4 regions of the Streptomonospora arabica genome follow, and region 2 is predicted to be linked to each of the others. Evidence: riboswitches for the same ligand, from Rfam matches in the RefSeq annotation. Region 2 holds a riboswitch; each other region holds the start of a gene.
What was found. A riboswitch is a leader RNA that binds a small molecule or an ion and turns the genes downstream of it on or off. The one in region 2 is predicted to bind cobalamin.
Positions count from the first base shown of each region.

Region 1: another riboswitch for cobalamin. It lies ahead of ABD284_RS19500 (putative cobaltochelatase); the one in region 2 lies ahead of ABD284_RS17950 (ABC transporter substrate-binding protein).
Region 3: another riboswitch for cobalamin. It lies ahead of metE (5-methyltetrahydropteroyltriglutamate--homocysteine S-methyltransferase); the one in region 2 lies ahead of ABD284_RS17950 (ABC transporter substrate-binding protein).
Region 4: another riboswitch for cobalamin. It lies ahead of ABD284_RS19565 (energy-coupling factor ABC transporter permease); the one in region 2 lies ahead of ABD284_RS17950 (ABC transporter substrate-binding protein).

Region 1 covers NZ_BAAAQI010000014.1:56,109-63,081, reverse strand. The annotation lists gene ABD284_RS19515 (cobyrinic acid a,c-diamide synthase CobB) at 1-274, shown strand, start outside; gene ABD284_RS19510 (GNAT family N-acetyltransferase) at 271-864, shown strand; gene cobO (cob(I)yrinic acid a,c-diamide adenosyltransferase) at 1,486-2,088, opposite strand; gene ABD284_RS19500 (putative cobaltochelatase) at 2,228-4,363, opposite strand; cobalamin riboswitch at 4,420-4,550, opposite strand; gene ABD284_RS19495 (amidase) at 4,828-6,252, shown strand; gene ABD284_RS19490 (DUF6504 family protein) at 6,313-6,582, opposite strand; gene ABD284_RS19485 (serine/threonine-protein kinase) at 6,845-6,973, shown strand, end outside.
Region 2 covers NZ_BAAAQI010000011.1:151,674-158,646, forward strand. The annotation lists gene ABD284_RS17940 (FecCD family ABC transporter permease) at 1-886, opposite strand, end outside; gene ABD284_RS17945 (FecCD family ABC transporter permease) at 883-1,962, opposite strand; gene ABD284_RS17950 (ABC transporter substrate-binding protein) at 1,966-2,964, opposite strand; cobalamin riboswitch at 3,038-3,219, opposite strand; gene ABD284_RS17955 (response regulator) at 3,631-4,305, shown strand; gene ABD284_RS17960 (universal stress protein) at 4,444-5,340, shown strand; gene ABD284_RS17965 (CBS domain-containing protein) at 5,937-6,659, shown strand; gene manD (D-mannonate dehydratase ManD) at 6,941-6,973, shown strand, end outside.
Region 3 covers NZ_BAAAQI010000013.1:88,362-95,334, reverse strand. The annotation lists gene ABD284_RS19085 (polysaccharide deacetylase family protein) at 1-1,050, opposite strand, end outside; gene ABD284_RS19080 (DUF6461 domain-containing protein) at 1,367-1,978, opposite strand; gene ABD284_RS19075 (polysaccharide deacetylase family protein) at 2,288-3,802, opposite strand; cobalamin riboswitch at 4,200-4,420, shown strand; gene metE (5-methyltetrahydropteroyltriglutamate--homocysteine S-methyltransferase) at 4,577-6,850, shown strand.
Region 4 covers NZ_BAAAQI010000014.1:69,789-76,761, forward strand. The annotation lists gene cobJ (precorrin-3B C(17)-methyltransferase) at 1-1,149, shown strand, start outside; gene ABD284_RS19550 (energy-coupling factor ABC transporter ATP-binding protein) at 1,543-2,415, opposite strand; gene cbiQ (cobalt ECF transporter T component CbiQ) at 2,412-3,167, opposite strand; gene ABD284_RS19560 (energy-coupling factor ABC transporter substrate-binding protein) at 3,174-3,572, opposite strand; gene ABD284_RS19565 (energy-coupling factor ABC transporter permease) at 3,576-4,313, opposite strand; cobalamin riboswitch at 4,344-4,550, opposite strand; gene ABD284_RS19570 (4Fe-4S binding protein) at 4,709-4,909, shown strand; gene ABD284_RS19575 (precorrin-8X methylmutase) at 4,949-5,545, shown strand; gene ABD284_RS19580 (sirohydrochlorin chelatase) at 5,822-6,760, shown strand; gene cobC (Rv2231c family histidinol phosphate aminotransferase CobC) at 6,750-6,973, shown strand, end outside.

The DNA.
Region 1 (6,973 bases), on a different contig from region 2:
CCTCACCCTGGGCTACCGCTCGGCCGTGGCGGTCGGCGACACGGTGCTCGCGCGCCGGGGCGCCCGCGTGCGCGGCCACGAGTTCCACCGCACGGCGGTCGATCCGCGCTCCGGCGCGCAGCCGGCCTGGCAGTGGGAATCCGGTGGCGGCGAGGGCTACGGCTCTGGCAGCATCAGCGCTTCCTACCTGCACGTGCACTGGGCCGGCGAACCCGCGATCGCCGAACGGTTCCTGGCGGCCGCGCGTGCCGACACCGAGGGGGTGGCCGAGTGACCGGCGCCGACGAATCGCCGCTCATGCCGTCGGTGGTGCTGCGCACCGAGAGGCTCGTGCTGCGGGCCCACACCGGCGACGACATCGACGCCGTCCTGCGCGGCGCGGGCGACCCCGGGGTGCAGCGCTGGCTGCCCATGCCGCGTCCCGGAAAGGCCTACACCCGCGCCGACGCCGAGGACTGGTGCCTGGTGTCCGCGCCGCACGCGCGGGTGAGCGGTGACGGCCAGCAGTGGGCGGCCGTGGAGGCCGAGACCGGCGCCTACGCCGGCTCGGTGGGCCTGACCCGGACCATGTGGCGCGCGAGCTCCACCGAGGTCGGCTACTGGATGGGGCCGTGGGCGCGGGGACGCGGGCTGGCGACCGAGGCGGTGGTGGCCCTCTCGCGGTGGGCGCTGCTCGACCAGCGCTTCGAGCGGGTGGAGCTGAAGGCCGCCGCGGGCAACACCGCGTCGCGGCGGGTGGCCGCGAAGGCGGGGTTCACCTACGAGGGCACCGAGCGCAACGCGATGCCGCTGCACGAGGGCCGCGCCGACCTGGCGGTCTACAGCCTCATCCCGGCCGACCTGGGCCGGGACGGCACCGCCTAGCCCAACGCCGGCTCGGCCGAGCGGCTGGAGGCTCATGCGGGCGGCGGCTGTGCGGAAGCGCCCGGGACCGCGGCCATCAGCTCGGTGTCGGCGTACTCCTCGACCCGCACCGCCGTGCCCGCCCTTCATCCGGAACACCCGGCGGTACTCGTTCTCGCAGACGCGGCCGGTCGCGGTCGCGTCGCCGGCGCCGGCGGCCTCGACCACCACGCGGGTCTCCCTCGGCTGTGGAACGGTGCGGCGCGACCGCGCACCGGGCGCGAGCCGGGCCTGCAGAGGGCCGAGCAGCTCGGTCAGCACGGCCTGCCTGCCGTGATAGGCGCCCGACCACGCTGAGAGGTGCCGATGGCGGTCCAGACGAACGTCCTCGTGGAGGCAGGCCGCCCACGGCCCGACATCCCCTCGGCCGGCGCCGCGTAGGCCTCCTCCCGGAGCCCGGTTCGCGGCCGCGTCCGCGGCGCCTCGTCTGCGTCGCCGGCGGGCGGGACCGGCGTCCCGCCCGGCCCCGCCGAGGGCGGCCCGCGCGGAGGCGGGCCCACCACCGGTTCCCCGGCCGCCTCGCGGAAACGTCCGAAAAGCGCGCGGAACGTCCGGTGCGCGGCGGGCGGGAGCCGCGTCAGCTCACCACTCGATGCCGCGCTGCCCCTTCTGGCCGGCGTCCATGGGGTGCTTGACCTTGGTCATCTCGGTGACGAGGTCGGCCGCCTCCCGCAGCCGGGGGTCGGCGTCGCGGCCGGTGACGATCACGTGCTGGTGGCCGCTGCGCTGCGCCAGCGTCTCGACCACGTCCTCGACGTCGACCCAGCCCCACTTCATGGGGTAGGTGAACTCGTCGAGCACGTAGAGGCGGTAGGTCTCGGCGGCAAGGTCGCGCTTGATCTGGGCCCAGCCCTCCGCGGCGTCGGCGGCGTGGTCCTCCTCGGTGCCCTGCCGCTGGATCCACGACCAGCCCTCGCCCATCTTGTTCCAGTCGACCCGGCCGCCCTCGCCGGACTCGCCGAGGACGCGCAGCGCGCGCTCCTCCCCGATGCGCCACTTGGCCGACTTGACGAACTGGAAGACGCCGATGTCCCAGCCCTGCGACCAGCCGCGGGTGGCCAGCCCGAAAGCGGCGGTCGACTTCCCCTTGCCGGGACCGGTGTGCACGATCAGCAGCGGTCGGTTGCGGCGCTGGCGCGTGGTCAGTCCGTCGTCGGGCACGTAAGCGGGTCTGCCCTGCGGCATCGTGGTCTCTTCCCCTCGGTTCTCGGACTTCTCGCGTTTCTCGGACGCCGGAGGCCGCGGGTCCGGGCGCCGCCGGAGCGCGGCTGCGGACGACCGGTGTCCGGGGCGGCGCGTCGGACGCGCTTCGCCCGACGGGTACTCAGGCGGCGCGCCGGTTGGAGCGCACCAGGCCGCTCAGCGCGTCGGCGCCCAACTCCTCCAGGTGCACCGACTCGCCGCCCATCTCGGCGGCCAGCCGCTGGGCCAGGCCCAGGCGCACCGGCCCCGACTCGCAGTCGACGACGATGCCGTGCACGCCCCGGGCGCCGATCCGCGCGCCGGCGCGCAGCGCCTCGTCGAGCCCGCCGCGGGTGGCGCGCCCGTCGGTCACCACCACGAGCAGCGCCCGGCGGGCGGCGTCGCGCAGCCGCTCCACACGCAGCACCTCCGCCGCGCGCGCCAGCCCCGCCGCGAGGGGGGTGCGCCCCCCGGTGCGCAGCTCGCGCAGCCTGCGCGCGCCCGCCTCCACCGACGAGGTCGGCGGCAGCTCCACCTGGGCGCCGGTGCCGCGGAAGGTGACCAGACCGACCTTGTCGCGACGCTGGTAGGCGTCCAGCAGCAGGCTCAGCACAGCGCCCTTGACGGCGCGCATCCGCTGCCGGGCGGCCATGGAGCCGCTGGCGTCCACGCAGAACAGCACGAGGTTGCCCTCGCGGCCTTCGCGCACGGACTCGCGCAGGTCGCCGGGGCGCACGATGAGCCCCGGCCCCCTACGGCCGCGGGCTCGCTGATAGGGCGCCGCCGCGCGCAGGGTCGCGGTCAGGTGCAGACCGCGCACCGCCGAACGGGGCACGCGCGCGCCCGAGGTGCGGCCGAAGGGCGTTTCGGCCCGGGAGCGGCGGCCGGGCGCGCCCTCGCCTACGCCGTCGAGGCTGAACAGGCGCGGCCGGTAGGTCTCGCCGGCCTCCGCCTGCGGTCCCCGGTCCGGATCCTGGGGCCGCGGCGGCGACTGCTCGCCACCGGGGTCGCCGTCGGCGTCGCCGGAGCCCGCCGGCCGGGGACCCGAGGGGGCGCCCCCGGCATCGCCGCCGGGCGCCTCGCCGGAGTCGGGACCGGAGTCCTGCGGGCCCTGCCCGTCGCCGTCGCCCTCGCCCGGCTGCGCGGAGGGCTCCTCCGCCGAGGATCCGGGGTCCGGGCCCTGCGCCTCGGCGCCGCCGCCACCGCCGCCCGTGTCGTCGCCGGCGCCGTCCGGCTCACCCGGGTCTTTTGGGTCCGCATCACCCGCCTGGTCCAGCGCCTCCTGCAGCCGGTCCTCGTCCAGGTCGGGCGCGTCGAAGGGGTCGCGCCTGCGCCGGTGCGGCAGCGCCAGGCGGGCGGCGTCGCGCACGTCCTCGGGTGCCACCTCGCCGTGGTCGCGCCAGGCGGCCAGCGCCATGGCGGCGCGGGCGGTGACGATGTCGGCGCGCAGGCCGTCGACGTCGAAGGCCGCGCAGACCGCCGTGACCTGCCGGAGTGCGGCGTCGGTGAGCACCACGCCCGGCAGGCGCTTGCGGGCGGCCAGAATGCGGCCCGCGAGCTCGGCCTCGTCCCGGGCGTAGCCGGCGGCGAAGCCCTCGGGGTCGGCCTCGAACGCGAGCCTGCGGCGCACCACGTCCGCGCGCAGCTGCGGGTCGCGGGTGGCGGCGACCTCCACGGTCAGGCCGAAGCGGTCCAAAAGCTGCGGCCGCAGCTCGCCCTCTTCGGGGTTCATCGTGCCCACGAGCAGGAAATGCGCGGCGTGGCGCACCGAGACGCCTTCGCGCTCAACGTGCGAGGTGCCCATGGCCGCCGCGTCCAGCAGCAGGTCGACGAGGTGGTCGTGCAGCAGGTTGACCTCGTCGACGTAGAGGACGCCGCGGTGCGCCTCGGCGAGCAGGCCGGGCTCGAAGGCCTTGACGCCCTCCGTCAGCGCCCGCTCGATGTCCAGCGAGCCCACCAGCCGGTCCTCGCTGGCGCCCACCGGCAGTTCGACGAGCCGCGCGGGGCGCTCGCCGGGCACCGCGGAGTCGGCGTGCGGGCCGTCGGGGCACTCGGGGTCGGGGGCGGCGGGGTCGCAGCCGAACCGGCAGCCCTGCACGACGTCGAGGTCGGGCAGCAGCGCCGCCAGGGCGCGCACCACGGTCGACTTGGCGGTCCCTTTCTCACCGCGGACCAGTACGCCGCCGACGTCCGGGGACACGGCGTTGATCAGCAGCGCGAGCTTCAGGTCGTCCATGCCGACGACCGCGCTGAAGGGGTAGCGAGCAGGAGCGCTCACGCAGGTCAGTCCTTCCTCGGGAGTCCACGCCCATAGGGGTCTTGCCCGGTGCCGCGCAGTCTCCTGGCTTCCAGATCACCGCTCGCCCGCCGCCTTCCCACCGGAGGGGTTCCGGCAGTGGCGCTCGTTGCGGGGCCGCTCCCTGGTCACAGTGGCGGGACCGTCCCGGATTCACACCGGGTTCCTGCGCGCCGCGGCGCGGCCGGGATGCTCCCGGCCGGGTACGCCCGGCGCCGGCACCGCCAACAAGAGTCTCATACCGCGCCCGTCCGGCCTCCACCGCGTCCACCGCCGCGCAGCGCAGCGGCCTCGGCGAGATCCGCCCGCCGCCGGGGCGGCGCTCCGGCGACGATCACCCTTGCGGCGGCGCCCCGATCGGGATGGGATGGCCGCACCCGGACACCAGCGCCCGCCCGGCCCGCGGCCTGCGGGGCAGCATCAGACGACCGGAGGACCCTACCGCGATGCGCGACGACGAGACCGCCGAGATCACCCGCCGACCGGCCCGCGAGCTCGCGCGGATGCTGCGCGCACGCGAGGTCTCCGCCCGCGAGGTGGTGGCCGCGCACCTGCAGCGCGTCGAGGCGGTGAACCCGGCCGTCAACGCCGTGGTGACGCTGTGCGGCGAGCGCGCCATGGACGAGGCGCACGCCGCCGACGAACTGCTGGCCTCGGGCGGCGAACCCCCGCCGCTGCACGGGCTGCCGGTGGCGCACAAGGACACCCACGAGACCGCGGGCGTGCGCACCACGTTCGGCTCGCCGGTCTTCGCCGGCCACGTGCCCGACCGCGACGAACTGGTGGTGGCGCGGATGCGCGCTGCCGGGGCGATCACCATCGGCAAGACCAACACCCCCGAGTTCGCCGCCGGATCGCACACCTTCAACCCCGTGTTCGGGCTGACCCGCAACCCCTACGACACCGCGCGCTCGGCGGGCGGCAGCAGCGGCGGCGCGGCCGCGGCGCTGGCGGCGGGCATGCACGTGATGGCCGACGGCTCCGACATGGGCGGGTCGCTGCGCAACCCCGCGTCGTTCAACAACGTGGTGGGGCTGCGGCCGTCGCCGGGGCGGGTGCCGCAGCACCCCGCACCGCTGGGCTGGTCGCAGCTGTCGGTGCAGGGCCCCATGGCGCGGGAGGTCGACGACGCGGCGCTGCTGCTGTCGGTGATCGCCGGCCCCGACCCGCGCAGCCCCGTCGCCCTCGGCGAGCCGGGATCGGCGCTGGCCCCGCCGCTGGAAGCCGACGTGCGCGGCCTGCGCCTGGCGTGGTCGCCGGACCTCGGCGGGTCGGCCCCGTGCGAGCGGGCGGTGACGGAGGCCCTGGCGCCCGCGCTGGAGGTCTTCTCCGAGCTGGGCTGCGAGATCGCCGAGGACGCCCCCGACCTCTCCGGCGCCGACGACGTCTTCCGCACGCTGCGGGCCTGGCAGTTCGAGGCGACGCTGGGACCGCTGCTGGACCGCGAGCGCCCGCGGATCAAGCCCAGTCTGGCCTGGAACATCGACGAAGGCCGCAAGCTCTCCGGCGCCGACGTGGCGCGCGCCGAGCTGGAGCGCACCCGCATCTACCACCGTGTGCGCGAATTCTTCGAGCGCTACGACGCGCTGCTGCTGCCGGTGAGCCAGGTGGCGCCCTTCGACGCGGACCTGGAGTACCCGGCCGACATCGACGGCGCCGAGCAGCAGACCTACCTCGACTGGATGCGCTCCTGCTACCACATCACCATCACCGGCTGCCCGGCGCTGGCCGTGCCCGGCGGGTTCACGCCGGGCGGGCTGCCGGTGGGCCTGCAGATCGCCGGACCGCATCGGGCCGACCGGCGGGTACTGGAGATCGGCCGCTCCTTCGAGCGCGCCACCGGCCACGGCCGCCGCCGACCGCTGCTGTAGGTCGCGGCCAGGTCGCGGCGCCCGCGACCGGATGCGGCCGGATGCGGCCAGGTGGCGGGGTCAGTCCCAGACGCGCGCCAGCAGCCATCGGTCCGTGGCGGAGTCGTGCTGGAGCTCGTAGACGCCCAGCGCGCCGGAGGATCCGGCTTCGACCCGCCAGTGGGCGCGCTGGGGCAGGTGCTCCTGCACCTCGGGTGACCAGTCGGCGCGCAGGGTGACCCAGTGGTCGACGATGTGGCGGACGTTGTAGACCCGGTGCTCCCATACGAAGCGCACCGGCCGCCCCTCGTGCTCGGTGACCGCGACCGGCACACCGTAGACGTGGCCCACTGGCGACACTCCCCTCAAGCTGCGGCGCCCTCGATCGGGCGGCCTGGGCCTGCGGGGAAGGACAGGCGCTTATTCGAACGTGTGTACTAACACTAGCCGATCCTGTGAATTCGCGGAACCGCGACGCGCCGCATCCTGTCTAATATCAGGAACACCCCGCCCCCAGTCGGCGAACTCGTGCGAACCCGCCCCGACTCGCCCTGTCCGGGGCGTCTGTACGCTGAGACCCCGAATCGCCTGCCGGCCTAAGGAACGCAGCACTGTGACGGACATCGGGCACGAGCGCGCCAAACCCCTCCGCACCGGCGACCCCCACCAGCTCGGCGACTACCGGATCGAGGGCAGGCTGGGGCGCGGCGGCATGGGGACCGTCTACCTCGCCCGCGACACC
Region 2 (6,973 bases):
GGAGGGCCCCGCGGCCGGGGAGCAGCCTGCGGACGATCTGGGGCGCCACCAGGGCGACGAAGCCGATGGGGCCGGCCGCCGCCGTCGCCATCGCGGCGAGCGCCACGGCCACGGCCGCCGGGGCGAGCCTGGGGCTCGCGGTGCGCCCGGACAGCATCCCGGCCAGATCGTCCCCCAGCTCCAGCAGCCGGATCCGGCGCGCCAGCACGACCAGGACCGGGGCGGCGACCGCGAGGGTCGCGGCGACGATCGCGACGTGCAGGCCGCTGCGGTTCGCGAGGCTTCCGGTCAGCCAGGCGGAGGCGGCCAGCACGCGGTGGTAGTCCGCCCGGGTGAGCAGGAAGGAGACGGCCGAGGTCAGCATGGCCGCGACACCGATGCCGACCAGCACGAGCCGGTAGCCGCTCAGACCGCGCCCGGCCGACAGCGCGAAGATCGCCCCGGCGGTGGCCGCCGCCCCCGCGAGCGCGCCGGCGGCGGTGTGCAGCCCCGTGCCGCCGTACACGGTCAGTACCGTCAGGGCGCCGAAGGCGGCGCCGGAGTTCACGCCGATCACGTCCGGACTGACCAGGGGATTGGCTGAGATCCGCTGCAGAACCGCCCCCGACAGGGCGAAGGCGGCCCCCGCCCCCAGGCCGGTGAGGGCGCGCGGCAGCCGGTTGCGCACGACGACGTCGTACTCGATGAGCGAGCCGCCCCCGGCCAGTACCCGCAGGACCCCGCCGACCCCGATGTCGTACTGGCCCAGGGTCAGGGACAGCACGGCGGCGACGCCGGCCAGCAGCCAGACGGCCGCCGCCAGGACGGTGGACCGGCGCCCGAGCACGAACACGACGCGGGCGCGCGGGCTGCGCAGCACCAGTGCCTCGCGGTCTTGGGGGGTCACAACTGCGCCACCTTCCGCCTGCGGACCAGGTGGATGAAGAAGGGCGCGCCGATCAGCCCCGTGACGATGCCCACCTGGAGCTGCTCCGGGCGGATCAGCACCCGGCCGAGTACGTCGGCGAGCACCAGCACGGCCGGCGCCAGCAGCAGGCACCAGGGCATGATCCACCGGTAGTCCGGTCCGGTCAGCGCCCGCGCGATATGGGGCACGACGAGGCCGACGAACGTGATCGGCCCGGCGATCGCCGTGGCGGCTCCGGCCAGGAGCACGACCGCGACGGCCCCGAGCGCACGGGTCGACGCGAGCCGCGTGCCGAGGCCGCGGGCCATGTCCTCACCGAGGGCGACCGTGTTGAGCTCGCGGCGAACCGCCGCCGCCAGGCAGAGGCCCACCAGGACGGCCGGGGCGGCCACGAGCAGCTGCCCGGTGTCGGCGCGCGTGAGCGAACCCACGGTCCAGAACCGGAAGCCGTCGAGTGCGGAGGGGTCGAGAAGGGTGATGGCCGTGGTCGCGGATCCCACCATGGCGCTGAGCGCCGCACCGGCCAGCGCGAGCTTCACCGGCGCCGCGCCGCCGGCGCCGAGCGAACCGAGTGCGTAGACGAAGACCGCGGCCAGCGCGGCCCCGGCGAAGGAGAACCACAGGTAGCCGGTGAGGGCGCCCACCTGGAAAACGGACATGGCGACCACGACGGCGAACGCCGCACCGGCGTTGACGCCGAGGATGCCCGGCCCCGCCAGCGGGTTGCGGGTCAGCCCCTGCATCACGGCACCCGCGATGCCCAGGCCGACCCCGGCGAGCACCCCGGTCGCGGTGCGGGGCACGCGCACCTGCCACACGATCCGGTCGGCCTCGCTGCCGGCGGGCGCGACCAGGGCCGAGACCGCGTCGGTGAAGGAGAGGGCGTAGTTGCCCGTGACCAGCGACAGAGCACACGCGGCCGCCAGCACCAGACCGGCCGACGCCAGGCCCGCCGCCCGGCCGGCGCGGCCGGACAGCAGGCCCCGGCGCGGCTCGCCCGGCGCCCGGGGCGCTGTGGCGCATCCGGTCCCGGGCGGCGCGGTCGCACCGGTCACGGGTTACTGCTCGACCAGGTCCGGATGGATGCGGGAGGCCACCAGCTCGATGCTGTGCGCCGCCCGTACCCCGGCCGCCCGGTCGGCGAACAGGAACGGGTGGACCTCGCCCTCGGCGACGGCCGCCACCCCTTCCAGCGCCGGGTCCGACATGATCGCCCGGACCTCGTCCCGGGCATCCTGCGTAGTCATCCCGGCGTCGCAGCAGGCGTCGGTGAGGATGACGTCGGGATCGCGTTCGACGAGCTCCTCCACACCGACGTCGACGTTGCGCTTCCCGGTCAGGTCGGCGAAGGCGTTGACGCCGCCCGCGTGCTCGATGATCCGGGTACCGAAGTCCACTCCGCTCGCCACCCGGTAGCCGCCGTCCTCGCCGGGGGAGACGATCGCCACGGACGGGCGCTCGGCCCCCTCCACCTTCGCCTCCACGGCGGCGATCCGCTCCTGCATGTCGGCGATCACCCGTTCGGCCTCGTCCTCGGCGCCGAACAGCGCGCCGAGGTCGCGCAGGTCCCGGTAGACGCTGTCCACCCGGACCGACTCCGGGTCGATCGCCCGGTCGGTCAACCCGTCCTCGCTGGGGCACAGCGGGCTGAGGATCCAGCTCTGCACCCCGAGCTCGCGCAGGCTCGCGCGGGTGCCGACCGAGCGGTCCGGGCTGTTCTCGGCGAAGAACCCGTTGAATCCGGAGATGACGAAGTCGGGCTCGGTCTCCAGCAGTCCCTCCCTGCTCGGGAGCGTCGGCACGTAGTCGGCCGCGGCCTGCTCGTCGGCGTACTCGGGCAGCACCTCGGCGTCCAGGAACGCGGTGCCCACCAGCCGGTCGCTGAGCCCGAGGGCGTGGGCGACCTCGATGCCGGGCTGGTATGCGGCGTAGACACGCTCGGGCGGCGCCTCCACGGCGACGTCGATGCCGCAGTTGGTACGGGTGACGGCGTCCTCGCCGACCGACTGCTCGGGGGCGGGGGCGCCGCAGCCGGCGAGCAGGACGACGCAGGCCATCGCGCACGCGGCACGGGGTGAACATGAAGATACGGGGGCCATGAGACCGCCTTTTCCAGGTCCTCGTGGAATCGGGTCGTGCGGTGCCGTGGCCGGTCTCCTGGCTGACGGGTGAACGCGCGCTGTGTCCGGCCTTCCCAGGGATCGCGCCCCAGTGGCCCGTTCGGACGAACGACACAGCACTCCCGATCACAGTGGCGAGGGCCGCACCGGTTTCACACCGGATTCCCGTTCACCACGGCGCCGCCGACGCTAGCACGCCGCGCTCTCGGCCCTCGGGCCCGGGGAGCGGTCGGCCGCCCGGGTGCCGGACGGTTCGCGGAGCCGCGGGCGCGGCCACGTCCCCCAAGGGGGCGGCCGCGGTTCCTGCACCGGCGCGGTCGGCGGTCGCGCTTTCTTGCCGGAGGGGCGGGGCGGACGCCGTGCGTTCGGGCGCAGGTCCCGGTCGGGCCGGGACCTCCGTCCCCTCTTCTGCGACCGCCGTCGTCCGCGCATGCGCACGCACCTGCGGTTTCGCTGTTCGCGGGCGTGCGGCGGCGCGTCCCGCCCCTCGCAGGCGCGCCCGGCGGGTGGGAGCGGCGTCGCGAGCGGGTACGCCAGTCCGGGAGACGGCGGAGGTGCGCGGTCGAAGCGCAGCGCCGCCGCAGCAGAGTGAGGTGACCTGCCATGGCCGAGGCCCACGCCCCCATCCGCGTGTTCCTCGTCGACGACCACGACGTGGTGCGCCGCGGAGTCGGCGCCCTGCTCGGCGACGAGCCCGACATCGAGGTGGTGGGCGAGGCCGCCGGCGCCGCCGAAGCGACCGCGCGCATTCCCGCGGTCCGGCCCGACGTGGCCCTGCTCGACGTCCGCCTGCCCGACGGCAGCGGTGTCGAGGTCTGCCGCCAGGTGCGCTCGGACCTGCCCGACCTGGCCTGCCTCATGCTCACCTCCTACGCCGACGACGACGCGCTCTACGACGCCGTCATGGCCGGAGCCTCCGGCTACGTGCTCAAGCAGATCCACGGCTCCGACCTGGTGGGCGCCATCCGCACGGTCGCCGCGGGCGAGTCCCTGCTCGACCCGCGCAGCACGGCCCGCATGATGCGCCGCATCCGCGAGGACGCCCAGCGCACCGACCCCCTGGCCGAGCTGTCCGACCAGGAGCGGCGGATCTTCGAGCTGATCGGCGAAGGGCTGACCAACCGCCAGATCGGCGAGCGCATCTTCCTGGCCGAGAAGACCGTCAAGAACTACGTCTCCAGCGTGCTGGCGAAGCTGGAGATGCAGCGCCGCACCCAGGCCGCCGCCTACGCCGCCCAGCTCAAGTCGCAGAAGCCCCACCGCCGCGACGCCGACTGAGCCCCGCCTCCGCCGGGCCGAAGGTCCCCTCCTCCGCGGGCGCAGGGCCCGCGCGCCACCGCCCTTCGCCGCTGCCCGCGGCCGCGCCGCCTGCCTACCGTCGGTCATGAAAGCCCCGGGCGACGGCGGGAGACAGTGATGGAGAACAGATCAGGCGCGCCGGTTCTGGCAGCGGTCGACGAGACGGAGGGCAGCCTGCGCGCCCTGGACTGGGCCGCGGACGAGGCGCTTCGGCGCGACCGGCGGCTGCGCATCGTCTACGCCTTCGACTGGCCGCTCTACCACACGGTGCCCGCGGGTATACCGGACTACTCGATCGAGGAGTTCGCCCGCCGCCTCGTCGATCACGCCCGCGACCGGGCCGTCGAACGCGTGCCGGGCCTGCGGGTGGAGGCGGAGTTCGACGTCGGCGACGCCGCACCGATCCTGCTGCTGGAGGCGGCCGAGGCCGAGCTCGCCGTCATCGGGTCCCGCGGGCGGAGCCGGCTGGGTGCGGCGCTGCTGGGCTCGACCGGGATGGAGATGGCGGCCACGGCCCGCTGCCCCGTCGTCGTGGTGCCCGACCGCGAGCCCAAACCGGCCGCGGGGCGCATCGTCGTGGGCCTGGACGGTTCGCCCGCAGCGCACTCGGCGGCGGCGTGGGCCTTCGCCACCGCCGCCGGGCGCGGCGCCGCGCTGCGCGCCGTGACCGCCCACGCGCGGTTCTCCAGTGGACGCCTCGGTTCGCTGGAGGTCCCGGCTCGCTACGCCTTCGACTCCGCCGAGGAGGCGGCGGCCAGGGAGGAGGCCCGCCGCCTGCAGTCGGAGTCCCTGGCGGGCCGGCGCGAGCACTATCCGCAGGTCGCGGTGGAAGAACTGGTCGAGGCCGGCCACCCCGCCCGTGTGCTGGTGGACGCGTCCGAGAACGCCGACCTCCTGGTGGTGGGCAGCCGAGGGCGCGGAGGCTTCACGGGGATGCTCCTGGGATCGGTGAGCCAGTCGGTGCTCTCCCACAGCGCCGTACCGGTGGCCGTCCTGCGCGCCGAGAAGCACTGAGACCGCGTCGCCGCCGCTGGAGCGAGGGGCGCCTCCGCCTCGAAACGGGCCCGACGGGGCCCCGGGCGGACGGCGGAGGTCGCCGCCGTCCGGGCCGAAGGTCCGCCCCCACAGGCCCGCGGGCACGGTCGGCTCAGCGGCGCGCGGCGGAGGCTGGAAGCAGAAGAACGCGCCGGGAACACGACCGTACGCACGCGGCCGACCGGCGCGCCGCCACCTCCGCCCCACGCTCCCACCCGGCGCGCCCCGCGCCCCCACCGTCCGCCCGCGGATGCACGGCCCGATACGCGCAGGCTTGTGGCCGCCCTTCCGCACCGTCCAGGTCGTCGACACCGACCGCCGCGGGCGGACCCACCGTCCGCCCGCGGCGCGGCCGCCGGACCGCGCCGCCTTCCGGCGAAGGCAGACGCCGCACGACTGCACGTCGGCCGCGCCCGCCGGCAGGACCGAGGTCCCGTATACGCGGGAACGAAGGCCGCGCGAGGCCGGGCAGGCCGGCTCTGTCGGCGGGGCGGGTGCCGGAGGAACGTGGACGGCGGAGAGCGAGATGTCCCGGAGGCCCGAGCGGCGTCCGGGACCGGCACGGGGGGAACCGGATGGACAGCACAGTCGGCGACGTCATGACCACTGGTGTCGCCACGGTCGACGAGCGGACCGGCTATCGGGACATCGTGCGCACGCTGGTGGAGAGGCGCGTCAGCGCCCTGCCGGTGCTCGGCGCCGACGGGCGCGTCGTGGGCGTCGTCAGCGAGGAGGACCTCCTGCACAAGGAGGAGTTCACGACCGCGGGCGACCGCCGCCCGTACCGGACGCCGGCACGTGCACGGCTGCGTGCCCGGCTCAGCCCGGGCGGCCTGCTGACCGAATCCGCCGAGGACAAGGCGGCGGGCAGTACCGCCGCCGACGTGATGACCCGCCCGGCGGTCACGATCGCGCCGACCGCGTCGGTCGTCGCGGCCGCCCGCCTCATGGAGAGGCACGGTGTCAAGCGGCTGCCCGTCGTCGACGACGGCGGCCTGCTCCTGGGCATCGCCTCCCGCCGCGACCTGCTGCGGGTGTTCCAGCGCGCGGACGGCGACATCGCCGCGGCGGTCGAGCGGGAGATCGGCGCGGCCACGAGTGCGGTCCACGGCACGGTGGCGGCCGCATCGGTCGAGGACGGCGTGGTCACGCTGACGGGTTCGGCGCTGCACCGCAGCACCGCCGCGTGCCTGACGCGGATGGCCGCCGGGCTGGAGGGCGTGGTTTCGGTCGACAACCGGATCAGCTGGGACGTCGACGACGTCCTCCCGCCCTACATCACGTGGCGCACCCTCTGAGCGGACCGGCCGACCGGCGCCGCCGGTGCCGGTCCTCGCCGACCGGCCGGGCCGCCCGATCCCGCCGTCGCAGACTCCCGACGAGGCCGCCGCCGCAGGGACACGTACCCGAAGCCGGGTGCGGGCCCTCGCCCGAACCGGCGGAGCCGCGGCCTCGTCGGCGCGCAGTGAGTCGGACCGCCGGTGGCCGTGCTCCCGGACGCCGATGAGAGTATGGCCGTCCATCCGGCCGCCGGCCCGGACGCCGCGTCCGGCTCACCCCCCAATGCGACGAGGAAGACATGGCCATCACACGCGCCGAAGTGATCGTCACG
Region 3 (6,973 bases), on a different contig from region 2:
GTGGGTCTCGCCGTGGCTGCCGATCGCGTGGCCCGCCGCCCAGGTGCGGCCCGCGAGCGCGGGCCGGTTGCGGATCGCGTTGCCCGACAGGAAGAAGGTGGCCGCGGCGCCGCGGCGGTCGAGCAGGTCCAGGACCTCGCCGGTGTGCGGGCTGGGGCCGTCGTCGAAGGTCAGGGCGACACACACGGTCTCGACGCCGCAGTCGTGGTCCTCGCGGGGCGGGACCGCCCCAGGTACGCCGGGGCCCGGGGGAGGCGGCTCGTCCGGCGGCGGGTCCTGGGGCGGGGAGTCCACGGAGAACGCGCGGGGATCGGTCCGCGTGGCGGCCAGCACCCGATCGCCCAGCTCCGACAGCAGCGGGCGGGCGTCGGCGGCGGCGACCACGGCGGCGACGCGGCCCTCGGCGACCGGCGCGACCCGCCCCGCGTCGAACTCCACGAGGAGGGCGCCGTCCGGGTTGAACCCGATGGAGTCGTAGAGCCGGAAGCCGGGGTGCAGGCGCCGCGGGTCGCCGGCGCCGTGCTCCAGCTCCTCGGCGACGAGCCCGTTCAGCTCGCGCAGCTCGGCGTCGCCGGCGAGCAGCTCCGTGGAGTAGGCGGTGCGTCCGGTGCGCACGTCGTAGTAGTAGGTGGAGTAGGCGTCGTGGCGGCCGCGGTGGTCGACCTCGGTGCGGACCATGCGGACACCGACCAGCCCCTTGGCGGCCGCGGTCAGCTTCCAGCCGACCTCCATCCGCTCGGCCTCGTCATAGGCGTTGCGGAAGTCCGCGGCCTCGCGGTCGGCGATCGCCGCCAGGCGGCCGGTGAGCGGCTCGGCACCGGGGATCTCGGGGACCGACCCGCGGAGGTCGAAGCCGCCGGATTCGTCCTCGACGCTGCGCTCGCTGAGGCCGGGCACGTTCTCGGCCGCGAACGACGTGAACGCGGTCGGCGGCGGAACGGGCGGTGCGAGCGCGTTGCATCCGGTCGCCGCGGCGAGCGCGGCCGCCAGGACGAGCACCCGGCCGCGCGCCGGGGCGCTCGGAGCGGAGGCCGCGGGAGATGGGGACATGCGCCGGAGGGTTCCTTCCACGTGGCCGACAGCGCCGCTCCGGGCCGGGGCGGCGGGTCGCCTCATCCGGACCCCGTCGGCGTCCATGCAAGAAACGTAGGACACCCGGTGCCGCCGAAGAAGCAGCGTCGCTGTATGTGACCACAACAGGTCAGCGGCCTGCGCAGGACAACGCACTTCCGTCCTCGGGCGTCGCCCCGCCGGCGGTCCGGCGCGGCGGCGGGCACCCCTGCGCGCGGGGACGGACCGCCCGCCGGCCTCGGAGGGTCCGCCGCGTCCTCGCGCCGGGCCCCCGTCGGTGTCGGGGCGGGGAGGTTCAGCGGGGCGTCAGGGGCAGAGCGGAGTCCAGTTCGGCGCCCAGCAGGGGGCCGGCGAGGTGGGAGGAGCGGATGCGCACGCCGGTCACCCGGTCGGCCAGCGCCAGCACCGCGGCTGCGGGCTCGGTCTCGGCGACCGTGCCCCCCAGGCCCACGGCGCCCATGTGGGCCTCCAGGGAGTCGGGGCGGGTGCCGCGGCGCACCCGCGGCGTGCGGGCGTCGAAGAAGGTCTGCAGCACGCCGTCGATGACCCAGCGGAACTCGTAGCGGTGGTCCATCAGCACGCGCACGGAGACCAGCTCGGTCTCGGCCGAGAGCGCGCGGTAGCACTCGGGCCGGGTGGCCCGGCAGCCGGTGGGCTCGATGATCACCGTCCAGCCGCCCAAAGACAGCGCGTGCACGGTCATCGGCGGGCGGTCGTCGGCGCAGCAGAGCGCGGCCTCGACGGCCTCGGCGATGGGCAGGCAGCGCATGTCGCGCTCGGCCACTCCGAGCCGCCCCAGAGCGGCGGCCTTACCGAGTCCTCGGACGTAGGAGAGGCAGTACGCTTCGGCGAGGTCCGGCTGAGTCTCCCGCAACCAGGCATAGTCGCGGGCCAACGCAACGGCCATCGGAATTCCCTTCACGTCCACGGGGCACGCTGTGGTGGCTGCTCACATCGTCGGGAACGACCGCCCTCATCCTTCGCGTTCCCCAGGGAGCCCCGCTCAAGCGGGCCGGTAGAGGACACGTCGGCGCGGTTCGGCGGTCCCTGCGCGGGTACCCGGGTATCCGGCGGGGGGTCCGTCCCAGTGCCACGGCGCCCCAGCCTACGCGCGCACGCGGGGTGCCCCGCACTGGGGACACCCCGCGTGGTGTCGCCGCTCATCCGCGGTCGGTCAACCCTCCGCTTCGACGAAAGCCCGGGTCACGGCCTCGCGTCAGTTCGACGGGCTCGCCGAGGCCGACGGTTCGGGCTTGGGCGGGTGGCCGTCGATGTACTTCTTTCCGGGGTCGGTCTCGCCGAGCAGTTGCGACACCGTGACCATGGTGTAACCCTTCTTGTCCAACCGCTTGAGGATCTCGGGTACGGCGTCGATCGTCGAGCCGTGGATGTCGTGCATCAGCACGATCGACCCGGGCCGGGCGCGCTCGACGGCGCGGTCGCTGACCAGATCCGCATCGTGGTCGCGCCAGTCGTTGGTGTCGATGCTCCACAGGATCTGCGCCTGGCCGAGCTCCGCGGTGACGTCGGCGACCCCTTCGTCGGTGGCGCCGTAGGGCGGGCGCATCAGGTCCATGCTGTAGCCGGTCTGGCGCCGGACGAGCCCGTTGACCGTCGCCAGCTCGTCGTCGATCTCGCCCTTGCCCAGCGACGTGAGGTCCGGGTGGTGGACCGTGTGGTTGGCCAGCTCGTGTCCCTCGGCGTACTCGCGGCGGACCGTGTCGGGGAACTCGCGCACGGGCACGCCGGTGACGAAGAACGTCGCCTTTGCGTCGTACTTCGCCAGTGCGTCCAGCAGCTCCGGCGTGCGCCCTCCCGGACCGTCGTCGAAGGTCAGAGCGATGCACTTGGAGTCGGGATCGTCGCAGTCGACCTCGTCGGGGTCCGTGGCGAACGTCCCCGGGACGCTGCCCTCGGGCGGGCTGTCCTTGGGGGCGCTCGCGGCGTTCTCGATCTCGAACTCGGGCGTGACCACCACGGCCGCCTCGCGGGCCCGCTCGCCGAACGAGGACAGCAGCGGCGCCGCCTTCTTGCGGGGCACGACGGCGCGGACCCGGCCCTTCTTCGCCGGGGCGATCTGGCCCTCGTCGAACTCCACCACGAGGCCGCCGTCGGGGTTGAACCCCACGGAGTCGTACATCTCTGCGATGGGGTGCAGCTTCGAAACGTCGACCCCGTCGCGGTCCTTCAGCCGCTTCTTGACCAGCCCGTCGAGCTCCTCCAGGCTGCCCTGGCCGTCCAGCAGCTCGGTGGAGTAGGCGGTGCGGCCGGACTCGGTGTTGTACCAGTAGGTGGAGTAGCCGGTGCGCTCGCCGTCGCCGTCCTTCTCGTGCTGGGTGAGGCGGACCGCCAGGACGTTGCCGCCCGCGGCGCTCACCTGCCAGTCGACGGTGTAGGACTTCGCGCCCCGCTCGGCGCTCGCGAAGTCCCGCGCCTCCTGCGCGGTGATCTCGCCGAGCCGCTCGGTGAACGGGCCGGCCTTGGGCACGCGCGGGTAGGACACGTGCGTCTCCACACCGCCGTCGAGGGTCTTGGTGGAGGTCTGCTCCTCCAGGCCGGGGATGTGCTCCGTGTCGACGGCGGTCAGCTCGTCCGGTGCGCCCGTGGCGGGCGTGGCCCGAGGCGAGGCCGACGCCGAGGCGTCCGACGCCGCCGGGTCCGCATCGCCGCCCGTGCAGGCGGTCAGCGCCAGAAGCAGCGCCAGAGCCGCCGCGCCGGGTGCCGTACGCACGGTTGCTGATCGGGAACGGGGCGTGACGGCGCCTGGCCGTGACCCCGGATGCGAGCCGACTGGCTGGTGCTTCAACTGGTGCGCGTCCTTCACGGTTCTGGAGTCGGGTGCCGGTGAATGTGTCGCCCTGGGAATCCGCGCGGGTTCCGCGAATGACATATCGATTCGGACACGGTCCATCGGTCGAGGGTAATCTCCGCAGGGGCGAATTAGGCGACAGAAGACGTCATGTTGCAGCCAACAACCGCACAAGGTTGGCAAAGCCCGCCGCAGCGGATCGGTCTCGCGTTCCGTCGGAGCGGTTCGGGGCGGCGGCCACCAGGCCTCGTCCGGTCGCTGTGCGGGCCCGGGAACGCTGTGTGGGGAGGCGTCCACGGGCGGCCGTGACTGCCTGGACTATAGTTGCAGCCGCGGTCGGTACACGCATGTTGCGCCGTGCGTGTCGCAAGAGGGAACCCGGTGCGAATCCGGGACTGCCCCGCAGCGGTAAGTGGGAACGAAAGCCGTCATCGGCACTGGGCGTACGCGCCTGGGAAGCGGCGGCCGGTAGGAGGAGCGGCCCGAACGGGCCGTGCCGTGCCCACGAGTCCGAATACCTGCCACCGCCCGCGGGCGAACGCGCCCGCGGTGGTCCGTGCGCCTCGAGGGAGGGCCAGGGCGGTGACGCGCGTGCGCTCGCACACCCTCTCCCGCGGCCGCGGATCGTCCGGCTGATCGACGAGGGAGAGAACAAGCCATGCGAGAAGGCCACACGTCCGCGGGCGGTGCCGCATGATGCCCACGACCGTCCACGGATACCCGCGCATCGGCGGCGACCGGGAGCTCAAGCGCGCCTGCGAGTCCTACTGGGACGGCCGCTCCAGCGCAGCCGACCTGGACGCCGTCGCCGCACGCCTGCGCCGAGGAGTCTGGGAGTCGCTGCGCGACGCCGGGATCGGCGCGATCCCCTCCAACACGTTCTCCTACTACGACCACGTCCTCGACGCCGCGGTCCTGTTCGGGCTGGTGCCCGAGCGCTTCCGGGCGGCGTTCGAGGCCGCCGAGGACCGCGAGTCCGAGCTCGCCGCCTACTTCGCCATGGCGCGCGGGACCGGCGACCTCCCGCCCATGGAGATGACCAAGTGGTTCGACACGAACTACCACTACCTGGTCCCCGAGCTGTCGCCCGCGACGCGGCCGCGCCTGGCGGGCGGCAAGCCGCTGTCGGAGTACACCCAGGCCAAGGGGCTGGGCGTGCCGACCCGGCCGGTGCTCGTGGGGCCGCTGACGCTGCTCATGCTGGCCAAGCCCGCCGCGGACGCCCCTGAGGGCTGGCGGCCCCTGGACCTGCTCGACGACCTGCTGGGGTGCTACTCCGAGCTGCTCGCCCGGTTGTCGGCCGTGGGCGCCGAGTCGGTGCAGATCGACGAGCCGATCCTGGCGAGCGACGAGGGCCGCGCCGAGCTTGCGTGCCTGGAGTACGCCTACGGCCGCCTGGGCGACCAGGCCCGGCGGCCCGACCTGCTGGTCTCCACCTACTTCGGCGCGATCGGCGCGCAGGCGCTGGAGGTGCTCAAGGGCACCGGTGTCGAGCGGATCGGCCTGGACTTCGTCAGCGGCCCCGAAGGGGTCGGCGAGCTGGCGCGGGTCTCCGGCCTGGGTGACAAGACACTGGTCGCGGGTGTCGTCGACGGGCGCAACGTCTGGCGCGCCGACCTGCCCGCCAAGCTGTCCACACTGGGCTCGGTCCTGGGGCTCGCCGGCCGGGTGGAGGTGAGCACCTCGTGCTCCCTGCTGCACGTGCCGATCGACCTGGACGCCGAGCCCGGCATGGACCCGGCGGTGCGCGAGCGGCTCGCGTTCGCCAAGCAGAAGGTCGACGAGGTGGTGCTGCTCGGCCGCGCGCTCTCCGAGGGGGACGAGGCCGTCACGGCGGAGCTGAAGGCCGCCCGCGGCGCCCCGCCCGCGTCCTTCACCAACTCCCGCGTGCGCGCCCGGTTGCAGGCGCTGGGCGGCGAGACCAGCCGGGTGGGTGACGAGCAGCGCACGGTCGCCGGCAAGGAGCCCGTGCTGGCGACGACCACCATCGGCTCCTTCCCGCAGACGCCCGAGGTCCGCAGGGCCCGCGCCGACCACCGGGCCGGGCGCATCGGCGGAGCGGAGTACGAGCGCCTGATGCGTGCGGAGATCGACCGCGTCATCAAGCTCCAGGAGGACATCGGCCTGGACGTGCTCGTGCACGGCGAGCCCGAGCGCAACGACATGGTGCAGTACTTCGCCGAGCAGCTCGACGGCTATGCCACCACCGCCAACGGCTGGGTCCAGTCCTACGGGTCGCGGTGTGTGCGCCCGCCGGTCCTCTACGGCGACGTGTCGCGCCCCGAGCCGATGACCGTCGACTGGATCACCTACGCCCAGTCCCGCACCGCCCGGCCGGTCAAGGGCATGCTCACCGGCCCGGTGACCATGCTGGCGTGGTCGTTCGTGCGCGACGACCAGCCGCTGGGCGACACCGCCCGGCAGGTGGCGCTGGCCCTGCGCGACGAGATCGCCGACCTGGAGAAGGAGGGCATCCGCCACATCCAGGTCGACGAGGCCGCGCTGCGCGAGCTGCTGCCGCTGCGTGAGGAGGCGCGTGCCGGCTACCTGGCCTGGGCCGTCGACTCCTTCCGGCTGGCGACCTCGGGCGTGGCCGCGAGCACCCGGATCCACACGCACATGTGCTACTCGGAGTTCGGCAGGATCGTCGGGGCGATCGAGGCGCTGGACGCCGACGTCACCAGTGTGGAGGCCGCCCGCTCGCACATGGAGCTCGTCGGCGACCTCGCCGCGAAGGGGTACCGCCGGGCGATCGGCCCGGGTGTCTACGACATCCACTCCCCGCGGGTGCCCTCGGTTCCGGAGATCGAGGAGTCGCTGCGCAGCGCGCTGAGCGCGCTCTCGCCGGAGCAGCTGTGGGTCAACCCCGACTGCGGACTGAAGACCCGCGGGTACGCGGAGGTCGAGCCGGCGCTGCGCAACATGGTCGAGGCGGCGCGGCGGGTCCGCGCCGAGCTGGGGCGTGCTTGACGGGCCGCTGAGGTAGGGCGGCCGTAGGCGGGCCGGGGCGCCGCCCCCGGCCCGCGACCGCGCACTCGGCGGCCGCAGGAACCGGGCACGCGGGCACACGAACCCGCGGGCACACGAACCCGC
Region 4 (6,973 bases), on a different contig from region 2:
GTGCCGACCGTCGTCTACCGCCCGCCGTCGCTGGTGGTGGGGGTCGGCTCGGCGCGCGGCGCCGCCGCCGAGGAGGTCGGGGCACTCGTCGACCGCACCCTGGCCGAGGCGGGCCTGTCCGCGCGGTCGGTGCGCGCCCTCGCCACCGTCGACGCCAAGGCCGACGAGGAGGGCATCCTGCGGGCGGCCGCCGAACGCGGCTGGCCGGTGCGGGTCCTACCCGCCTCCGAGCTGGCCGGGGTCGACGTACCCAATCCCAGCGAGGTGGTGCGCGCCGAGGTCGGCACCCCCAGCGTCGCCGAGGCCGCCGCGCTGCGCGCGGCCGGTGAGGACGGGGCCTCCGCCGCGCTCGTGGCGGACAAGCGGAAGTCCGAAAACGCCACCGCGGCCGTCGCGCGGCTGCGGCCCCGCGGCCGCCTCGCGCTGGTCGGCCTGGGACCGGGCGCCCGCGACCTGGCGGCACCGCGCGCGCTCGCCGAACTGCACCGGGCCTCGGTCGTCGTGGGGCTGGACCAGTATCTCGACCAGGTGCGCGACCTGCTGCGGCCGGGCACCCGCGTGGTGGCCAGCGGCCTCGGACAGGAGGAGGAGCGCGCACGTACCGCGGTGGCCGAGGCGCAGGCGGGGGCGGCCGTGGCGCTGATCGGCTCGGGCGACGCCGGGGTCTACGCCATGGCCAGTCCCGCGCTCGACTTCGCCGGCGCGGACATCGACGTGGTGGGCGTGCCGGGCATTACCGCCGCCGTCGCCGCGGCGCACCGGCTCGGCGCCCCGCTGGGCCACGACCACGCCTACATCTCGCTGTCGGACCTGCACACGCCGTGGGAGGCCATCGAGCGCCGCGTGCGCGCGGCCGCCGAGGGCGACTTCACCGTGTGCTTCTACAACCCGCGCAGCCGCCGCCGCGACTGGCAGCTGCCCGAGGCGCTGCGCCTCCTCGCCGGGCACCGTCCGCCGCACACGCCCGTGGGCTACGTGCGCAACGCGGCCCGCGACGATGAGCACGCAGCGGTGACGACCCTGGCGGCGATGCTGGACGGCGAGGTCGAGGCGGTGGACATGTACACGGTGGTCCTGGTGGGCAGCTCCGCCAGCCGCACCGTCGCCGGCCGCTTCGTCACCCCGCGCGGCTACACCTGGCGCGGATGAGGCACAGCGCAGAGGGCACGCTAGGTCCAGATGCGGCAGTATGGGCGGATTGTCTGTTTCAGGGGGAGTGAACGGAACCAGCGCTGCCGTACCATAACCCTGCAGGTCACCCAGTCTGCTCCCCGCACGCGCGGGGATGGTCCCTTCGAGCCCAGCGGGTTGTAGGTGACCCGGTTCTGCTCCCCGCACGCGCGGGGATGGTCCCAGCAATGGAAGCACCCCCTATCGGCCAGTTCCCTGCTCCCCGCACGCGCGGGGATGGTCCCCGCTTGAGCCGGTCGGGGCGCCGCACGGTGAACTGCTCCCCGCACGCGCGGGGATGGGTCCTCGCCCCTCCATCGGCCGGGGTCAGCGGCTCGGTGGGCTGCCGCTGAGGCACTGGGGGGTTGTGCGTTATCCCGCGGCCTCGTCGAGGAGCCGCTGGGCCTCCTCCGGGGTGGCCGGGCCGGGGGTACCGGGCGGCAGCAGGCCCGCGGCGCGCAGGGCCCGGCCCGCGGCGGGTGCCCAGGGCGGCCGCAGCCGCGCGGCCGCGAGCAGGGCGGGATCGGCCAGGATCTCGCGGGCCTGTCCCGAGGCGAGTCGGCCGCGGTCCAGCAGCAGCACGGTGTCGGCCCACCGCCAGGCCAGGTCCACGTCGTGGGTGGAGACCACCAGCGTGGTACCCGCGGCACGCAGCCCCTCCAGCGTCTGCACCAGCGACTCCACGCCTTCGGGGTCCAGCCCCGCGGTGGGCTCGTCGAGCACCAGCACCGAAGGCCGCATCGCCAGCGCACCCGCCAGTACCACCCGCTTGCGCTGGCCGTAGGAGAGCAGGTGGGTGGGCTGCTCGGCCAGGTCGGTGATCTCCAGCGCCTCCAGGGCCCAAGTCACCCGCTCGCGCGCGGCGGCCGTGTCCAGGCCCAGATTGAGCGGGCCGAAGGACACGTCCTGGGTGACGCTGGCGGAGAACAGCTGGTCGTCGGGGTCCTGGAAGACCAGCTGGACGCTGCGCCGCAGCTCGGCGAGCGCGCGGCGGCCGCGGCGCACGGGCTCGCCGCCCAGGCGGATCTCGCCTTCGTCGGGCGTGAGGCTGCCCGACAGCAGCCGCAGGAGCGTCGTCTTGCCGCCCCCGTTGGGCCCGAGCACGCCCACGACCTCGCCGGGGGCGATGTGCACGTCGAGTCCGGCGAACACCGGAGCGGAGTCGGGGTAGCCGAAGGAGAGCCCCAGACCGGCGAGAGCGGCGGGCGGGGCGGCGGTGGCGTCGCCGCCGGAAGCGGTGGTCACGGGCCTGCTCCAATGAAGACGTAGGCGGCGGTCGCCGCGGCGACCAGCAGCGGCGGCAGCGCGGCGGCGATCAGCGCGGCGGGCCGCAGGGGCAGTTCGTCGACCAGCACCGTCAGCTCTCCGGTGTAGCCGCGGCACTCCAGGCCGCGCTGCATGCGCTGCGCGCGGTGGAAGGTGCGTACGAACAGTGCGGCGCCCAGCGACCCGACCGAGCGCACCCAGGCGCGCCGGTCGACGTAGCCCAGTCGGCCCGCCTGGGCGGTCTGCACGCGCCGGGCGCTGTCCAGCGTCACGAACAGCATGCGGTAGATCAGCGCCACCACCTCCACCAGCGCTGAGGGCAGCCCGATGCGCGTCAGCCGCGGCAGCAGGTCGGCCAGCGGGGTCGTGAAGGCGAACAGCAGTTGGCAGCACACCGCGGCGGCGGCGCGCCCGGTGATCTCGGCGGCCCGGGCCGGGCCCTCGGGGTCGAGCGCGACGGCGCCCTGCGCTCCGCCGACCGTCACCAGCAGCGCCAGTGACCCGGTCAGGATGAACAGCAGCGGCCCCCAGGCCGCGCGGGCGAAGGCGCGCGGCGACACCCGCGCCGGCCCGAAGGCCGCGGCCAGGGCGACCGCGGCCACCAGCGGCGCGGCGGGCCACGTGGGCAGCGCCAGCGCGCACACCAGCAGGCCGCCGAACAGCAGGCCCTTGGCGGCGGGATGCACCCGCCGCCACGGACTGGTGTAGGCGGCGGCGTCGATCGCCAGCACGCGCGGCTACCGCTCCGCGGAGCCGGAGTCCGCCTCGGCGGTGTCGGCAGCCGCGTCCGCGGACCGCTCGGCGGTCTCGGTGCGCGGGGCGTCCGGCGGCGCCGCCCGGCCTCCCGCGAGCCTGCTGCGCGTGCGGACGACGCCGAAGTAGTAGCCGATGATCCCGGCGCCGATCGCGGCCTGCAGGGCGAAGATGCCCGACTCGATCTCGGAGGAGGGAGGCTCGTAGATCGAGGTGAACCACGGCTCGTAGCCGCGGTCGATGTCGGTCACGGCGCTTTTGGCCTGCGCGTCCGCTCCGGCGAAGGGCTCCTCCAAGTGGCTGCCGGCCCCGATGAGCAGGGGCAGCACGGCGATCAGCGCGGCGGCGGCGATCAGCAGCCAGGTGGTCGCGGTCCTCGGCATCTCTCAGCCCGCCTTCTTCTCGGTCGCTTCGGTCGCGTCGGCGGAGGGCGCCGGGGCGGCGGGCCGCGTCAGTACTCCCAGCCGGCGCAGCTGGTCGGGGCTGACTCGGCACAGCAGCCGCACGAGCACCACGGTGACCAGGCCCTCGATCACGGCCAGCGGGACCTGGGTCACCGAGAAGATACCGGCGAACGTCGCGAACGAGCCGGGGAACCCGGATGCGGGGTCGGGGAAGGCCAGGGCCAGCTGGACGCTGGTCATGGTGTAGGTGGCCAGGCTGCCCAGCGCGGCGGCGCAGAACACGGCCGCGCCCAGCGAGGTCTGCTCGCCGGCGGAGGCGGTGACCGCGCGGACGAGCCGGTAGGCGCCGTAGGCCGCCCACGGCCCCACCACCGCCATGGAGAAGACGTTGGCTCCGAGGGTGGTCAGCCCGCCGTGCGCCAGCAGCAGCGCCTGGAACAGCAGGGTTATCGTGCCCAGCGCGGCCATGACGGGCGGGCGGAACAGCACCGCGCCCAGGCCGGCACCGGTGGGGTGGGAGCAGCTTCCGCTGACCGACGGGATCTTCAGCGCCGACAGCACGAAGCAGAACGCACCGGCGGCGCCGACGAGCAGCTTGGCATCGGGGTCGGCACGGACGGCCTGCGTGAGCGACCGGACACCGTGCGCGACGAACGGGGCCGCGGCGGCGGTCCAGGCAGCGGCGTGCTGCCAGGGCAAATAGCCTTCAGCGATATGCATCTCGGGGGACCCAACTTCCAGCACCTCGTGGACGGTCGTCGCGCCGTGGCCGGTCTCCTGGCTGACGGGTCGCCGCCCTCCGCCGGCCTTCCCAGAAGCAGCGTCGCTGGTGCTCCCAGTGGCCTGCGCCGACGTGCCGCGAACGGCGGTCGGGGCATTGGACTTCCCGCTCACAGTGGCGAGGGCCGCGCCGGTTTCAAACCGGACTTCCCGAACACCACGGCCCATCGAACGTACGGCCCGAGCGGCGGATCCGCAATAGGAGGACATCCCGTGGGCGCTGCCGCGGTCCTGCCCGAAACCCCGTGTACGCTGGGCCTGCGCCGCGCCTGAGGGGCCACCGGGACGCCGCGGTGGCACTGGTCTCAGCGCCGGCGCCGCACGGAAGGAGCGCCTTGCCCGACCCCGCCGAGCCCACCGCTCCGGTGGCTGTGACATCGTCGTGCACGGCCTGCGGAGCCTGCCTGCTGACCTGTCCGGAGCACGCGCTCCGACCGCAGGGCGGGCGCCTGGCCGTACTGGGCGACCGGTGCACGGGCTGCCTGGAGTGCGTGGAGATCTGCCCGGCCGACGCGATCGCCGTCCTGGATGAGTGACCGCGCCGGTAGAGCAGGAGCAAGGGGGAGGAGACGACCGTGGAGCGGCGGGTGCACCCGATCGAGACCGAGTCCTTCGCCATCCTGCGCTCCCGGGTCGACCTGGGGCCCATGCCGCCGCTCAGCCGCGCCGTGGCCGAGCGGGTCATCCACTCCAGCGCCGACCTGGACTACGCCGCCGACCTGGTGATCGACGACGCCGCGGTCGAGAAGGCCGCCCGGCTGCTGGACGAGGGCGCACCGGTGGTGACCGACGTCGCGATGGTCGCCGCGGGCATCACCGCCCGCGACTGCGTGTGCCGCATCTCCGACCCGCGCGCCGAGCGCCTGGCGCGCACAGCCGGGATCACCCGCTCGGCGGCGGCCGTGCGCACCGCCTACTCCGACGTCGGCCCCGGCGCCGTCTGGGTGGTGGGCTGCGCCCCCACCGCGCTGACCGAGATCGTCGCCCGCCAGGTCGAGCCCGCGCTGGTCATCGGCCTGCCCGTGGGTTTCGTGGGCGCCGCGGAGTCCAAGGCCGAACTGCGCGCGAGCGGACTGCCGCAGGTGAGCAACGTCTCGGAGAAGGGCGGATCGGCGGTCGCCGCTGCGGCGCTGAACGCTCTGCTGTACGGTCCCGTACCCGTACCCGAGTGAGCCGGGCACCGTCGGCGGCGCGCCGCGAGGCGCGCGCCGGCACGGCCCGCTGAACGAGGAGTCAGAGAGGAGGAGCCGGCCACCGCGAACAGGCGGCGGCAGCGGCGCCGCACGGCGCCGGGCCGACCGCGCCGCGCAGCGGCGGACCCCGCGGGTCCGGGCCCCTGCGCATCCGAGCACACCGCCGTCGCAACGCGGCTCTCCCCCAACCCGACAAGTCGGACAGCGCTGCCTGAAGGCGTGTCCGAAACACCCCACTCACCGGTTAGGAATCGGATGCAACCCCCTTTGCTGCTGGTCGGACACGGAACCCGCGACGACAAGGGCGTGGCGGACTTCGAGGCGTTCGTCGAGCGCCTGGGCCGCCGCTTCACCGACCGCGAGGTCGCCGGGGGCTTCATCGAACTCTCGCCGCCCCCGCTCACCGAGGCCGTCGGCGACCTCTACGGCAAGGGCCACCAGCGGGTGGTCGCCCTGCCGATGATGCTGGTGGCCGCCGGCCACGCCAAGGGCGACATCCCCGGCGCGCTCGCTCGCGAGAAGGAGCGCCACTCCGGGTTCGACTACGCCTACGGGCGCCCGCTCGGCCCCCACCCCACGGTGCTTCGGCTGCTCGCCGAGCGCCTGGAGGAGGTCCTCGACACCGCGCCGTCCGACGAAGGCGAGGACGCGGGCGACGAGGGCGCCGGAGCCCGGACCACCGCCGTGCTGCTCGTGGGCCGAGGCTCGACCGACCCCGACGCCAACGCCGAGGTGTGCAAGGTCGCGCGCCTGCTGCAGGAGGGCCACGCGGCCGCGCGGGGCGTGGACTTCGTCGAGCCCGCGTTCATCTCGCTGGCCTGGCCCAGCGTCCCCGAAGGCCTGGAGCGCATCCGCCGGCTCGGCGCCCGGCGCATCGTGGTGCTGCCCTACTTCCTGTTCTCCGGCGTGCTGCCCGACCGGGTGGCCGACCAGACCATGGAGTTCGCCGGCGAGCACCCCGACCTCGACGTCCGCTGCGCGCAGGTCGTCGGCGACTGCGACGGGCTGGCCGACGTCATCGCCGAGCGCTACGACGAGGCCCGCGCGGGCGACATCCGGATGAACTGCGACACCTGCGTCTACCGCATCGCGCTGCCCGGCTTCGAGGAGAAGGTCGGCGCCGCGCAGACCCCCCACCACCACCCCGACGATCCCGCGCACGGCCACGGCCACGGGCACGGCCATGGGCACTGAGGCGCCCGACCGCGCCGCCGCCGAGGGCGGCCCCGGCCTGCGCCACCACGGCGACGCCGAGACGGGCCCCGGCCTCCTCGACTTCGCGGTCAACGTGCGCGCGGGCGCCCCGCCGGACTGGCTGGCCGAGCGGATCGCGGCGTCGCTGTCCGGCGTCGCCGCCTACCCCGATCCCGCGCCGGCCCGTGCGGCGGTGGCCCGCCGCCACGGCCG